DNA from 4 places in the Cedecea sp. Ae19-4 genome. Region 2 is predicted to be linked to each of the others. Evidence: predicted binding sites of a transcription regulator. Region 2 holds the regulator's gene; each other region holds the start of a gene.
The links. Region 2 encodes CRP, which controls carbon source genes, mostly activating them, when cyclic AMP is high. Its sites were predicted from a motif close to ATGTGANNNNNNTCACAT; they were not measured.
Positions count from the first base shown of each region.

Region 1: AAIE02_RS11680 (YfcZ/YiiS family protein) is a predicted target of CRP. The motif match lies at 1,074-1,091, and genes of this name have one in related genera.
Region 3: srlA (PTS glucitol/sorbitol transporter subunit IIC) is a predicted target of CRP. The motif match lies at 2,504-2,521, and genes of this name have one in related genera.
Region 4: focA (formate transporter FocA) is a predicted target of CRP. The motif match lies at 2,712-2,729, and genes of this name have one in related genera.

Region 1 is NZ_JBCHWG010000001.1:2,472,497-2,476,477, forward strand. It holds gene fadI (acetyl-CoA C-acyltransferase FadI) at 1-499, opposite strand, end outside; gene AAIE02_RS11680 (YfcZ/YiiS family protein) at 679-963, opposite strand; gene fadL (long-chain fatty acid transporter FadL) at 1,341-2,681, shown strand; gene AAIE02_RS11690 (heavy metal translocating P-type ATPase) at 2,728-3,981, opposite strand, start outside.
Region 2 is NZ_JBCHWG010000004.1:96,168-100,148, forward strand. It holds gene AAIE02_RS21480 (YccS/YhfK family putative transporter) at 1-1,813, opposite strand, end outside; gene crp (cAMP-activated global transcriptional regulator CRP) at 1,876-2,508, opposite strand; gene AAIE02_RS21490 (OsmC family protein) at 2,821-3,225, shown strand; gene AAIE02_RS21495 (phosphoribulokinase) at 3,262-3,981, opposite strand, start outside.
Region 3 is NZ_JBCHWG010000003.1:250,541-254,521, forward strand. It holds gene AAIE02_RS19125 (metal ABC transporter substrate-binding protein) at 1-624, opposite strand, end outside; gene AAIE02_RS19130 (metal ABC transporter permease) at 621-1,505, opposite strand; gene AAIE02_RS19135 (metal ABC transporter ATP-binding protein) at 1,502-2,197, opposite strand; gene srlA (PTS glucitol/sorbitol transporter subunit IIC) at 2,599-3,147, shown strand; gene srlE (PTS glucitol/sorbitol transporter subunit IIB) at 3,157-3,981, shown strand, end outside.
Region 4 is NZ_JBCHWG010000001.1:679,292-683,272, forward strand. It holds gene pflB (formate C-acetyltransferase) at 1-1,745, opposite strand, end outside; gene focA (formate transporter FocA) at 1,796-2,653, opposite strand; gene ycaO (30S ribosomal protein S12 methylthiotransferase accessory factor YcaO) at 3,055-3,981, opposite strand, start outside.

The DNA.
Region 1 (3,981 bases), on a different contig from region 2:
CGCGAGGACGTAATTTGGAAAACAGTTTCAGCCGCTGCCCAAGCGTGCGCGCTTTGTTCACGTCCACCAGCGTACGGCCCAGCTTTTTGCTGACGCCAATAGGCAGCACGGAAGAAGAATCTGCGCCACCTGCAATCCCGGCGCGAATGGTGCCGGCCATCAAACTTTCGGCTACGTTTGCAACGGCCTGGAAACTTGTGGCGCAGGCACGGCTGACGCTGTAGGCATCGGTATGGACGCTCATGCCGGTCGCCAGCACGATTTCACGGGCAATGTTTGGCGCTTCCGGCATTTGTACCACCTGGCCAAAGACCAGTTGCTCAATCGCCTCGGGCGGCACTTCGCTGCGGGCCATCAGCTCGCTCACCACCATATTGCCGAGATCGACGGCGGGAATACCATGAAAAGCCGTGGCCTGACGGGCAAACGGCGTGCGTAAACCACTGACAATGGCAATACGATCGCCCTGGCGGGTAATCAACGGCAGTGCCTGACTCATAACGCTCCCCTGCTAAAAAAAGTGAATACAGACAAAAAGTGGTCTGACCTGATCACAGTCTTAACTAAAAATTCACATCCAGCCAACCAGCGGGCGAAAAAAATGGGAGAAGCGACACGAATTATTACATAACGAAATGAACGCCCCCGCTTTACACGGGGGAATTAGAGAGCGGGAATTTAACGCAGGCCGAGCTGGAAAATCATCGTTTCAGCCTGGCAGCTAAACTGGAAATCGATATCCAGCTGCACGCCGTCGGCGACTTCGGTGTAGCGCGGTGTAATCTGGCAAGGTTCAGACTCAACGTCACGGGCTTTAGCCGTTAACGCAGCCAGCACTTCATCGGCTTCTGTTTTGCTAGTAAATACACGGCTGTAGGAGGCGATGCAATCTGTGTTGTCGATAATAGAACCGACATCAATGCAGCAGCAAACCGGGGTTTCATCGGCGGTATTTTTACTCATCACGCTTTCCTCTGTAATGCGGCTTAAAATAGGAGAATGGTTAAAATAATTGTGGCTATTTTACGCCCGCCGTTGCATCTGCTCCAGTTGATAATCCTCACAAAACCGACAAGTGACGGAAATCACACTTAAAAATGATCTAAAACAAATAACATCCCCGCTTTGATGAGAAGTTCCCCCCAATTTTGCCACTCAGATCCCGTTTTCAAGATCAAACATGAAAAACTTTAGAAACAAACTTGCAACATCCTCGCTGGTCAGACCTATACTCTCGCCACTGGTCTGATTTCTCTGTACCCGATCAGTCCCTACTATTCGCGCTCCTGTTACGGTATGTAACATTGTTTGCATAAAAATAAATCAATGAGGTTTTGGTCATGAGCCAGAAAAACCTGTTTACAAAGTCAGCCCTCGCGGTTGCAGTGGCAATAGTCTCCTCCCAGGCGTACGCCGCCGGCTTTCAATTAAACGAGTTCTCTTCCTCTGGCCTTGGCCGAGCGTATTCGGGGGAAGGTGCAGTTGCGGATAATGCGGGTTCAGCAAGCCGCAACCCCGCTACCATCATGATGTTCGATCGCCCTTCTTTCTCCGCTGGTGCTATCTTCGTTGACCCGGACGTTGATATCTCCGGCCGTTCGCCGTCAGGCAAAAGCCTGGATGCGAAAAACATCGCGCCAACCGCATGGGTCCCTAACCTGCACTTTGTGGCGCCGATCAACGACCAGTTTGGCTGGGGTGCGTCCGTTACCTCTAACTACGGCCTGGCCACCGAGTATAATGACAGCTACGCAGCAGGCTCGATGGGCGGTACCACCGACCTGACGACCCTGAACATGAACCTGAGCGGCGCCTACCGCCTGAACAGCAACTGGAGCTTCGGCCTCGGTTTCGACGCGGTTTATGCTAAAGCGAAGATTGAGCGCTATGCGGGCGATCTGCCACAAATTCTGGCGGCAAATCCAAAAGTTCCAGCAGCTTATAAAGGTCTGCTCGGATCTATCCCTGCAGATACCCAAATCGCCCATCTGAAGGGTGACAAATGGGGCTTCGGCTGGAACGCCGGGATCCTGTATGAAATTGATAAAGACAACCGCTACGGCTTCACCTACCGCTCTGAAGTGAAAATTGACTTCGACGGCGACTATAAGAGCAGCCTGCCACCATCAAGTGCTTTGCCACCGGCACTCTCCGGTATCCTGTCCGCAAACAACATTCCTGTCGGCACGGGCGGCGCGACTATTCCTGGCTCTCTGAACCTGTATCTGCCTGAGATGTGGGAACTGTCCGGTTATAACAAAGTGGCACCAAAATGGGCCATCCACTATAGCCTGACCTACACCAGCTGGAGCCAGTTCCAGGAGCTGAAAGCGAAAGACAGCAACGGCCAGAAGCTGTTCTATAAAGATGAAGGCTTCCGGGATGCTTACCGCATCGCGCTGGGTACCACCTACTATATGGACGACAACTGGACGTTCCGTACCGGTATCGCGTTCGATGACAGCCCGGTGCCGGCTAACAAGCGTTCTATCTCCATTCCGGACCAGGACCGCCTGTGGCTGAGCGCCGGTACCACCTATGCGTTCAACAAAGACGCGTCTGTGGACGTAGGCGTTTCCTACATGCACGGTCAGAAAGTGAACATTGAAGAGTACCCGTACTCCTTCAAATCTGAAGGTAAAGCCTGGCTGTACGGCGCTAACTTCAACTACGCGTTCTAAGTTACTGCCCCGAAAAGTAAAGCGCCTTCATCAGAAGGCGCTTTTTTTATGCCTGCTCGTTTAGCTTCTCTTCAAACCGCAGTAATCTTCCCGCATTGCCGAGCACCAGCAGCGTGCTGAGATTATGCAACAGCGCAGCGATAACTGCGCCAGAAGCGCCAAGCCAGCCAAAAGCCGCCATCGCGACAATGGCCAGCGTCCAGCCCAGGCCGATAAATACGTTGACCTGCAAAGTCCGTCGGCAACAGCGGCTCAGGCGCACGCAGGTGCCCAGCCGGCGAAGATCGCTGCCGATCAAGACAATATCCGCCGAAGACATCGCGATGTCGGACCCACCGGCCCCCATTGCCACGCCCACCACGCCAGCCTTTAGTGCCAGCGAATCGTTGATACCATCGCCGATAACCATAGGCCGGTAGCCGCTGTCGATTTGCCGTTTTACCTGCGCCAGTTTATCCGCGGGCAGCGCCCCGGCCACTACGTCAGCGATCCCCACCTGGTGCGCAATTTTGTCCGCAACCGACTGGCGATCGCCGGTCAGTAAAAGCTGTCGGTTTAGCCCAAGATCGCGCAGCTCGGCCATCGCCGTTGCCGCCTCACTTCGCAGACTATCAGCCAGCAGCAGCCAGCCAAGAAAACGGCCATCCAGCGCCAGCCCGACAATCGGGCCATCGTGCTCAGGGGCTGCAGGTAAGTCGCTCAGAGTGGAGGCTAACAGCTCACGCCTGCCAAGCACCGCTTCTCCCTGCGGTGTAGAGGCGGAAACGCCTAGCCCCTGATGCTCACGCACATTTTCGAGAGGCAGCCAGGCTTCCCGCGAAACAATCTCGCTTACCGCGCGGCTGACCGGGTGATTGCTGGTCGCGCCCAGGCTGGCCGCCAGGGTTTGCAGCAAAGTGGGATCGGTGTCGCCATAAGGCGCCACGGCCTGCAGGTGTAGCCTGCCGTGCGTTAGCGTGCCGGTCTTGTCGACCACCACGGCGTTGATCTCCGCCAGCTCCTCAAGAAAGGCCGCGCCGCGAATTAAAATGCCGTGGCGGGCGGCCACCGTCAGCCCGGCAATAGATGATGCCGGGGCGGAAAGCACAAGCGCGCAGGGACAGGCTGCCACCAGGACGGCCAGCATCGCCTGGGCATCCTGCGTCAGGAACCAGGTGCTGGCGGCAATCATCAGCACCAAAAGCAAATAACGCGCCGCGTGGCGCTCGAGCAAACGCGTTATCGGCGGGCTTGCCTGTTCCGCGCTTTGCATCAGGGCGATCACGCGCCCCAGCGTCGAGGTCTCTCCGGTACGCGTAAC
Region 2 (3,981 bases):
TCAGCATGTTGTGTTCGCGCGCCAGCGTGGTCATGGCGTTGATATGCTCGACGATGAACTGGCTGTGCGTCACCCAAAGTTTCATGTCTGCCAGGTAGTGGGAGTTAAAGCCTGGCTCCTGCATCGCCTGATTGAGCGAGTTGAACAGCGCATTGTGCGCCTGGTTGACCCGCATACGCTGCCAGGCCAGCGGCGTGGGCTCTGGATCGTTGCTTAGTATCAGCCGAATAGCGTCCTGGTCCGCCTCCAGCGCGTCGTGGGCGTTCTGACGCAGCAGGCCGGTTTGCCACTGTGGCCACAGCCAGATCATGCCGCCAAAGGCGATCAGGCAGCCAAGCAGAGTGTCTATCAGCCTGGGAATAATGTAACTCTCGGCGCTGAGGGTGATGAGCTGCAGGGTATATACCGCCGTGACGGTGAAGCCAATGGTGGCCCAGCCGTAGCTTTTGCGGATAAACAGGTAACTCACCAGCGTAATCATTAACATCGCCAGCAGGGTGTAGCTGTCCGGGACGTGGAAGTGCAGGGTGATACCCGCGATACATAGCCCCGCCATGGTACCTGCCGCCCTGTGAACAATGCGCACCCGCGTTGCACCGTAGCCGTTTTGCGTCACGAACATCACCGTCATTAGGATCCAATACGGCTTTGGCAGGTGTAAGAAGGAGCCCAGCAGGCTGGCAATGGTCAGCATCACACCTAAGCGCGCGGAGCTGCGCAAAGCGGAGGATTTAAACGAGAGATAGCTTTTCAGGGCCGGGAAAAACGGTAAACGGCGTTCCCTGTCCTCCATTAAATCCCTCACGTACAGCGGCCGCTGGGTTTTCAGTACCCGGGCAATGCGGCTGAAGTGGTAATGGCAGAACTGCCCCACTGGATTGTCCGGATTCTGGCGGGCGATTTTTTCCAGGGCGTCGATCTGCTTATCCATGGTAAAGCGCGTTGGATAGCGGTGGTAAAGAATATCGTCTGCCAGCACGCGCAGGCGCGCGGCGATGGTTTGAGCATTCCAGCGGATCACGGCTTCCGCATGGCTTTGCTCGACCAGTTTTTGCACCTCTTCAGGCTGATGCAGGCTAACCGAAATGTGTTCCTGCAGATCCAGCGCAACCTGGAAAGCGCGTAACAGACGCTTGTAGCCGTTTTGCTGGTTGGCCGATAGCATATGCAGCTGCTGGTAGCAGGTAGTGATCAGGTCGACGGCTTTTTGCTGGCGGGCCAGCAGCGGCGGCAGCGCTTTTTCCGGGTCGGTATGCTGGGTCAGCAGGCTGTACTTTGCTTCGCAGTAATCTGCCAACTGGCGGTACAGCAGGCTGAGCGACTCCCTGAGCGGTTGTTCACGCCATAGCCGGAACCAGAACCAGTTGAAGGCGCCGTACCAGATGGTGCCGAAGATATAGAGTACCATGGGCTTCCAGATCGGCATATTCCCGGCCATGCTGAGCGTAAAAATAGCGGCGATCAGCGATGCGGGCAGCAGACGGGCGTGAAGTGAGCTGATTTCTGCCGTCACGCCGAGCAGCAGAGCCATGACGATCAATATCGCCGGGAGCGGGATGTGGGTGTAAAGCAGCAGAAGCTGCAGGATAAGGCTGCTGAGAGCGAACAGGCTGCCGCCGATGATCAATCGTTTGAAGAAGCGCTTGTGCGGCGTGTCCAGCCCGGCAATGTTGCAGCAGGCGGGAACTAACGAGAAGAGCAGACCGTTTTGCAGGTTGCCAAGCAGCAGGCCGACAGCCACGGGAAGACACAGCACCAGCGTTTGCCGCAGCGCGTAGTTAACTTCCGGGTGGTAAATTAATCTCTTCCACATAGCCTGAATTGTAGAGACAAAAAAGGCGTGTTACCGAAGCGACACGCCTTTATAAGGGCTAATTAACGGGTGCCGTAAACGACAATCGTTTTACCGTGGGCGGAAATGAGGTTCTGATCTTCCAGCATTTTCAGAATACGGCCAACGGTTTCGCGGGAGCAGCCCACGATCTGACCGATTTCCTGGCGGGTGATTTTGATTTGCATCCCGTCCGGGTGGGTCATGGCATCCGGCTGTTTAGCCAGGTTCAGCAGCGTCTGAGCAATGCGGCCGGTCACGTCGAGGAAGGCGAGGTTGCCTACTTTCTCAGAAGTTACCTGCAGGCGGCGCGCCATCTGGGAAGAAAGGCGCATCAGGATGTCCGGGTTGACCTGAATCAGCTGACGGAATTTTTTATAGGAAATTTCAGCTACTTCACAGGCTGACTTGGCGCGAACCCAGGCGCTACGCTCCTGGCCTTCTTCGAACAAACCTAATTCACCAATGAAATCACCCTGATTCAGATAAGAAAGGATCATCTCCTTGCCTTCTTCATCTTTAATCAGAACAGCTACGGAGCCTTTGACGATGTAGTACAGCGTCTCCGCCTTTTCACCCTGGTGAATCAGCGTGCTCTTCGACGGATACTTATGAATGTGGCAATGAGACAAGAACCATTCGAGAGTCGGGTCTGTTTGCGGTTTGCCAAGCACCATGCGCGGTTATCCTCTGTTATAAACTGGCTACCAAAGACAAGACGCGGAACCTCTTGTCTGGCGTTGCAATCGTGAAATTTTCCCAAGCCCTGGGAGCTGGCGGGCAGGTTAACCCTGCGGCCTGTAATTAGTCGTTTCCTCTGCTTACGGCATAAACGTCTCTGTATCGCAGCAGCATCCGGATTGTTTTAGCATAGCTTTTGGTTAGTGTCTTGTATTGTCTCGTTTCAGCATGACCTGGATCGCCTTACGTTGCCAGTTTTCACGTAGACGCGTAATCTGAAAGAAATTTTTATTACGGGAGTAGGTAAAATGCAGGCACGTGTTAAATGGGTGGAAGGCATGACCTTCCTCGGCGAATCCGCTTCTGGCCACCAAGTTCTGATGGACGGGAACTCCGGGGATAAAGCGCCAAGCCCGATGGAAATGCTGCTGATGGCCGCGGGCGGTTGTAGCTCAATTGACGTGGTGTCGATTCTGCAAAAAGGCCGCCATGATGTGACGAATTGTGAGGTGAAACTGACTTCCGAACGTCGTGAAGAAGCACCTCGTCTGTTTACCCGCATTCATTTGCATTTTGTTGTGACCGGGAAAGAGCTGAAAGAAAGTGCGGTTGCCCGCGCCGTTGAGCTGACCGCAGAGAAATATTGCTCGGTGACGTTGATGCTGGAGAAAGCCGCAGAGATTAGCCACAGCTACGAAATTATTGAAGCCTAAGTAGAAAAGGGCGGTATACAGACCGCCCTTACGCCATCAGGCAATTTTCCTGCCTTCCGCCAGCCGCTGCACCAGCGGGGCCATGATCAGCTCCATCGCCAGCCCCATTTTCCCGCCCGGTACCACCAATGTATTGATGTGGGAGATAAACGACCCCTGCAACATCGCCAGCAGATAAGGGAAGTCGATGTCGTCCAGCCCACGGAAGTGAATGACCACGAAGCTTTCGTCCAGCGACGGAATGGCTCGCGCGGCAAACGGGTTAGAGGTGTCTACCGTCGGAACGCGCTGGAAGTTGATATGGGTACGTGAGAACTGCGGCGTAATGAAGTTGATGTAATCGTCCATGGAGCGCACTACGGAATCCATCACCGCTTCCCGTGAATGGCCGCGTTCGCTGGTATCGCGCACCAGTTTCTGAATCCATTCCAGGTTAACGATGGGCACCACGCCTACCAGTAAATCGACGCAGTCGGCGACGTTATGTTGAGGGGTGACTACACCGCCGTGCAGGCCTTCGTAAAACAGGACGTCAGTGGGCTCCGGGAGCGGCTGCCAGGGCGTAAAAGTGCCCGGCACCTGGTTCCACGGCACCGCTTCATCGTAGGTATGCAGGTATTTACGCGCTTGCCCTTTGCCGGTCTGGCCGTATTCGATAAAGGTTCGTTCCAGTAACCCGAAGTCGTTGGCGTCTGGCCCAAAGTAACTAATATGGCGGCCAGCATCGCGTGCTTTGCGGATAGCCATGTCCATTTC
Region 3 (3,981 bases), on a different contig from region 2:
GCCCACTGGTGCCAGGAACGTGACGCCGTAAGCCTCGCCAAAGTAGCCAAATGCATCATGGCTGGTCAGTACCTTGCGTTTAGCCTGCGGCACATCCGCAAAGCGTTTTTTCGCCCAGCCGTCTAGCTGCTTCAGGCGAGCTGCATAGCTATCGCCGCTTTTACGGATAGCCGCTGCATCCTGTGGGTCGGCAGCAACCAGCGCTGCAGCGATATTTTCCGCGTAGATTGCCCCGTTTGCCGCGCTGTTCCACGCATGTGGGTCAGTGATTGATTTACCGTCTTCTTCCATGCTGCGGGTGTTAATTCCCTGGGAAGCCACGATAACTTTGCCCTTGTAGCCGGACGCCGTCACCAGGCGATCCATCCACCCTTCCATGCCGAGCCCGCTCACAATCACCACATCCGCATTACGCAACGCGACGCTGTCTTTCGGCGAAGGTTCAAAGCTATGCGGGTCGCCATCCGGCCCCACCAGGCTGGTGACTTTGACGTGATCGCCGCCAACCTGCTTAGCCATGTCGGCCAGCACGGTAAAACTTGCCACTACATTCAGCGTTTTCGCTGCAGCCATCTGGCTGGAGAGCGCCAGAGCCAGCGCAATACCAATCCCTAAACGTTTCATTTAACCCCCTTTATGATTGCCAATTTCCTACGCAGCAGGCTCCCTGCAAGCACGCTGCGCGGTCCGAAAAGTATTGAGATAAAGAATGCGACGCTCGCGGTAAGCACAATGGCCGGCCCGGCAGGTAACGAGGCGTAGAAAGACCACACCAGCCCTAACCAGGCACAAATCAGGCCACACACCACGGCAAGAGCGATCGAGCCCGGCAATGTCTTAGCCCAGCAGCGCGCGGCAATGGCGGGGAGCATCATCAGGCCAACGGACATTAACGTGCCGAGGATTTGGAAACCGGCCACCAGGTTAAGCACCAGCAGCGCCAAAAACGTGCCGTGTATCAGCGACGGCAGCAGCCGGTTGTTCACCTGTAAAAAGCTGCGGTCAAACGACTCCAGCACCAGGCCGCGATAAAGCAGCGCCAGCGCAATCAGCGTCACGCTTGCAATGAGCCCCACAAACTTAATAGCCTCACCATCCACGGCGAGAATTGAGCCAAATAGCAGGTGCAGCAGGTCAACGCTTGAACCGCGCAATGATATCAACGTCACGCCGAGTGCCAGCGACCCAAGGTAGAATCCGGCAAAGCTGGCATCTTCTTTTAACGGCGTCCGGGCGCTAACCCAGCCGGAAAGTAAAGCCACCAGCACGCCAGCGACAAACCCACCAATGCCCATTGCCACCAGAGACATACCGGCAACCAGATAACCCACGGCAACGCCGGGTAAAATGGCATGAGAAAGCGCGTCACCCACCAGACTCATACGACGAAGCAGAAGAAAAATGCCAAGCGGAACGGTACTCAGAGAAAGCGACAGGCAGGCCACCAGCGCGCGGCGCATAAAGCCGTAAGCCACAAACGGCTCAATAAAAAGGTGATAAATCATGCAGTTTGTACCAGGCGTGGGCGAAAGGAAGCATATTGCGCTAAGGCTTCGTCGGCGTTACCCCACTGGTAACCCTCCGGGGTGAGCAGCAAGACTTCAGGAAAATGCCGGCGTACCAGCTCGTTGTTATGCAGCACGCTGATAAGCGTCTTGCCATCCCGGTGCATCTGGCACATCAGTTCCATTAAAAATTCACTGGTCTGCGCATCCACGCCGGTGAACGGCTCATCGAGCAGGACCAGCGGTGCGTCCTGAACCAGCAGGCGAGCAAACAGCATGCGTTGAAACTGTCCCCCTGAGAGCACATCAATCGGCCGCAGGTAATGCTCACTTAATCCCACGCGCTCAATCGCTTCCGTCACGCGTTCACGGTGCTGGCGACGAAGGCCGGAAAACAGCCCGCGTCCCGGCCAGCTCCCCATACAAACCACGTCATAAACCGTGGCGGGAAATTGCCGATCCATCTCCCCTAACTGCGGCAGCCAGGCAATGCGCGGGCGCATATTGTCCTGAAACTTTACGCTGCCGGAAATGGGAGGCAGTAGCCCGGCCAGGGTTTTTAACAACGTCGATTTACCGCAGCCGTTCGCCCCAATCACCGCCGTCATGCTGCCGCGCTGAAACTGGCCGCTGAGGGCCGACACAACCACGTTGCCGTAATAGCCCAGCTCGAGATTCTGCAGTTCGATCATGGCAGGATAACCGCCCAATGAATGGCGCCCCACAGGCCGAGGATCAGCAGCGCGACAAGGGCCGCGCGAAATAGCCCGGAAAGGCTAAACAGTGAAGAGGGAGCTGCAACAGACATACCGGCACCAATATTGTTTCGTTATAACATAACATAATCTACCCAGTAGTCCTTGTAAATTCCTGTTTTACACCTCGGCATAAACGAACCCTCAATCAAGCCCCCTTTTCCCTTCCGTTAATCAGAACGTCATTTTTTCACCTCTTTCATCACTCAATAATCTTTCAAACTGATAGATTTATATTTCACAATGAGATCTAAATAACATATTTACGCATTTCAAAATGATTAATATGAGCCACCACCGGGAACAACGGTGAGCAGATAACCCTACAGGAGACAGAAATGATCGACATGATTACCCACGGGGCGGAGTGGTTTATTGGCCTGTTTCAGAAAGGCGGAGAGGTCTTTACCGGTATGGTGACCGGCATTCTCCCTCTGCTGATCAGCCTGCTGGTGATAATGAACGCGCTGATTAACTTTATCGGCCAGCACCGCATTGAACGTATGGCGCAGCGCTGCGCCGGCAACCCCGTTTCGCGTTACCTCTTGCTACCCTGCATCGGCACCTTCGTGTTCTGCAATCCGATGACGCTAAGTCTGGGGCGCTTTATGCCTGAGAAGTACAAACCAAGCTATTACGCCGCCGCATCGTATAGCTGCCATTCGATGAACGGTTTGTTTCCCCACATCAACCCTGGCGAACTGTTTGTTTATCTGGGCATTGCCAGCGGGTTAACGACGCTGGGCCTGCCGCTGGCCCCGCTTGCAGTGAGCTATTTGCTGGTTGGGCTGGTTACCAACTTCTTCCGCGGCTGGATAACCGATCTCACCACCTCGATTTTCGAGAAAAAAATGGGCATTGAGCTGGAACGCCAGGTCCGCCTCTAAGGAAAAATCATGACTCAAAGCATTCGTATTGAAAAAGGCCAGGGTGGATGGGGCGGGCCGCTGATCGTCCCGGTCGATCCGAGCAAAAAGATCGTTTACATCACGGCGGGTACGCGCCCGGCAATCGTCGATAAGCTGAGTGAAATGACCGGCTGCCAGGCGGTAGACGGTTTTAAAGACGGCGAGCCGCCGGAGGCAGAAATTGCGCTGGCAATCATAGACTGCGGGGGCACGCTGCGCTGCGGGCTCTACCCTAAACGCCGCATCCCGACCATCAATATCCACGCCACCGGCAAATCAGGCCCCCTGGCGCAGTACATCGTTGAAGATATTTACGTATCAGGCGTCCGGGAAGAAAACATTAGCTGGGCCGATGGCGAACCGCAGGCCGAACGCAAACCTGCGCCAGCGCGGGACTACGACGCCAGCAAAAAAATCACCGAACAAAGCGACGGCCTGCTGGCCAAAGTCGGTATGGGAATGGGTTCAGCCGTCGCCGTGCTGTTTCAGGCGGGGCGCGACACTATCGACACGGTTCTGAAAACGATTCTGCCTTTTATGGCCTTCGTGTCGGCGCTGATTGGCATCATCATGGCGTCCGGCTTAGGGGACTGGATTGCCCACGGCCTGGCCCCGCTGGCCAATAACCCTCTCGGTCTGATTACGCTCGCGCTGATTTGTTCCTTCCCCCTGCTCTCACCTTTCCTTGGCCCTGGGGCGGTGATTGCGCAGGTCATCGGGGTGCTGATTGGGGTGCAGATTGGCCTCGGACATATCCCTCCTCACCTGGCGCTGCCCGCGCTGTTCGCCATTAACGCCCAGGCCGCCTGCGAT
Region 4 (3,981 bases), on a different contig from region 2:
ACCAGGTCAACGGCGATGTCATCTACGCGAGGATCGTTGTTACCGAACTGTGGATATTCACCTTCGATTTCGAAGTCGATAGCCAGACCGTCTTCGTCACGGATAGGTTTCACTTTCGCGTATTTGATTGCAGACAGGGAGTCAGCCGCAACGGACAGGCCAGCGATACCACAAGCCATGGTGCGAACAACGTCACGGTCGTGCAGAGCCATCAGAGACGCTTCGTAGCTGTATTTATCATGCATGTAGTGAATGATGTTCAGCGCGGTAACGTACTGTTTAGCCAGCCAGTCCATGAAGTGATCCAGACGATCCAACACATTGTCGTAGTCCAGAACGTCGGCAGTGATGGGGGCTTCTTTAGGACCAACCTGCATTTTCAGTTTTTCATCAACGCCGCCGTTGATAGCGTACAGCATGGTTTTCGCCAGGTTTGCACGAGCCCCGAAGAACTGCATTTGCTTACCAACGATCATCGGGCTTACGCAGCATGCGATAGCGTAGTCATCGTTGTTGAAGTCAGGACGCATCAGATCGTCATTCTCGTACTGCAGAGAAGAGGTATCGATGGAGACTTTAGCCGCGTATTTTTTGAAGTTCAGTGGCAGTTTTTCAGACCACAGAATGGTGATGTTTGGCTCCGGAGAAGGCCCCATGGTGTAAAGGGTGTTCAGGAAGCGGAAGCTGTTTTTGGTCACCAGAGTACGGCCATCAACGCCCATACCGCCGATAGATTCGGTTGCCCAGATTGGGTCGCCGGAGAACAGCTCATCATATTCAGGGGTACGCAGGAAGCGAACCATACGCAGTTTCATGACCAGGTGGTCAATCATTTCCTGAGCGTCTTGCTCGTTGATTTTGCCTGCTTTGATGTCGCGCTCGATGTAAGCATCCAGGAAGGTGGATACGCGACCGAAGGACATTGCAGCGCCGTTCTGAGATTTAACCGCAGCCAGGTAGCCGAAGTAAGTCCACTGAATAGCTTCCTGAGCGTTGGTAGCAGGACCGGAGATGTCGTAGCCATATTTGGCGGCCATCTCTTTGATCTGACCCAGCGCGCGGTGCTGTTCGGAGATTTCTTCACGCAGACGGATAGTTGCTTCCAGATCTTCACCGTTTTCCAGTTTGGTTTGCAGTGAGTTGAACTGAGCGAACTTGTCTTTCATCAGATAGTCGATACCGTACAGCGCAACGCGACGGTAGTCACCGATGATACGGCCACGGCCATAGGCATCTGGCAGACCGGTAATAACACCGGATTTACGGCAGTTCAGGATGTCTTTGGTGTAAACGTCAAACACGCCCTGGTTGTGGGTTTTGCGGTATTCGGTGAAGATCTTTTTCAGCATTGGGTCGAGTTCGCGACCGTATACTTTGCAAGAACCTTCGACCATTTTGATGCCGCCGAAAGGAATGATGGCACGTTTCAGAGGAGCATCGGTCTGCAGACCCACGATAGTTTCGAGGGACTTGTTGATGTAGCCCGCATCGTGAGCGGTGATGGTAGACGCGAGGTCGGTATCGAAGTCAACTGGCGCGTGAGTGCTGTTTTCCAGTTTGATGCCTTCCATCACGCTGTCCCACAGTTTGGTAGTTGCGTCGGTAGCACCTGCCAGGAAGGACTCGTCACCCTCGTAAGGGGTGTAGTTTTTCTGAATAAAGTCACGGACGTTAACTTCATTCTGCCAGTCGCCTTTAGCAAAACCTTCCCAGGCTGTGGCTAACTTTTCATTTTGCTCGGACATGTAACACCTACCTTTAATGTGGAGTTCTTAAACCTGCGTACTGACGGAGCTTAGTGCTTGTCGCCACCGCGCAGATAAATTACCCAGTATGTCAACCCAACCAGTAAACCTCCGCCGATGATGTTTCCGATGGTGACTGGAATCAGGTTATCGGTGATGAAGTTCAGCACGGTCAGATGCGAGAAACTTGCCGGAGAAGACCCTACGGCGGTCCAGAATTCCGGGCTGGCAAAGTCACGAACCACGATAGCCATCGGGATCATGAACATATTTGCGATGCTGTGCTCAAAGCCGCTGGCAACAAACATGGCAACCGGAAGGATCATAGCAAACATTTTGTCCATCAGGCTGCGGCCGGAGTAGCTCATCCAGACGGCGAGACACACCATCAGGTTTGCCAGAATGCCAAGGCAGACGGCCTCAACAAATGTGTGGTGCATTTTATGATCTGCGGTTTGCAGGACATTCAGTCCCCATGCGCCGTTGGCGGTCATATACATGCCGGACAGCCAGATCAGCAGCACAAAGAGTAGAGCACCGATCAGGTTACCGATGTAGACGTTAGCCCAGTTACGCAGTAGCTGGCCCCAAGTGATACGGCCGCTGGCTTTGGCTACGACGATAAGCACGGTGGAGGTGAAAAGGTCAGCACCGCAGATAACGCAAAGAATTAAACCCAGTGAGAAGCATGTGCCGCCAATCAGCTTGGCAATCCCAAACGGGATCGTGGATGTGCCTGTGGTGGCGGTGATGTAGAACACGAAGGCAATCGAAATGAAGACGCCGGCGGTAATCGCTAAGTAAAAGGTCGTTAGCGGTTGTTTCGTTGCTTTATAGACGCCAGCATCTTCGGCAATTTTTGCCATCGCTGGTGGAAGTACTAGATCAAAAGGGTTGTCAGCTTTCACACTAACTCTCTCTTATTTAATTCGGCGAGGAGATACTAACAAAGCATTATAGAGTAAAAATTGATGTGGATCATATCTCGCCAAGCTAATAGGCACTGAAAAAGCAGGTCTTTACCTGTTTTTCATCTTAATTTATTGATTATAAATGAAAAAATAAATTTTAATAATTATAGATAAAATTGAATTAAGAATCTCCCTTACGCGAAATTGGTTAATTATAATGGGGTATTTTTATATTTTGATAACATTATTGCCGCTGTCAAAAAATAACTATTTACCTGAAGTTAACCAAAAAATTACATAATAAATTATTATTGTTTCAATAATAAAAAGGGGCGCAAAAAGCGCCCCGTAATATAGCTCAGACAAGGTGCCGTGCGCACCAGGAAGTTGTCAGGAAATTACTTTACCTGCCAATATTTGGCTTTAGCGCGCTGTAATTTTTCGTACGCGGCCAGCAGCGCCTGATGCGCCGGGAAAGCTTTCAGATCTTTATCCACTGGCTGCAGCCCATAGAAGGCCGCTTCACCGCTCATTGCCGCGCTGGCGGCATCCACGGCTTCAGCCCCGTACATACGGACGAAAGCGTTCAGGTATTGCAGAGGCTCGCGCTCTTCTTCCTGTGACAACAGAAGCAGAGTTTGCAGGCAGCGGTAGTAGTTGGCACGCTCAGGACTAAAGATGGAAGCGTTGAACTCCATGGTCCATTCGGTCCAGATCAGTGCCTGCTCAAGATCGCCGCCCGCTAGCGCCAGCATGGCTTTCAGTTCGCCAATGCGCAGCGTGTACCAGCCGTTATCTTTCCCGGTAGCCAGGCCCAGTAATTCACGCACGCGGGTGAAATCATCGTGGCCTTCGTCGTCCAGTTGGGCAATCAGATCGAGGTAGTCTTGCTGCTCCCATTCGCTGTCCGGCAGCGCAAGAATTGTTTCACGCAGGTGGCTGCCCATGCTGTTGTTGGCCAGCAGCAGGTCGTCGGCAGGGTAAATATCAGACATGCCTGGGACGATAATACGGCAGGCGTAAACGTCTAAATGCTCGTAGTCGGCGATATACACTTCTTTATCTTCCGACTTGAAGATAGCCATCAGGGTAGCGAACTCTTCTTCCGTTGTGCCAGCAAAGCTCCAGTCAGCAAACGGGTAATCTGCATCCTGCTTGAACATATCCCAGGAAATCAGGCCGCTGGAATCGATGAAGTGTGTTTCCAGGTTCGCGTGTTCAGCGACTTCTTCATCGTCGAAGGTTGGCGGCGTAAAGACATCCAGATCTTTCAGGCCGCGCCCCTGCAGCAGCTCGGTGACGGTACGCTCCAGCGCTACGCCAAA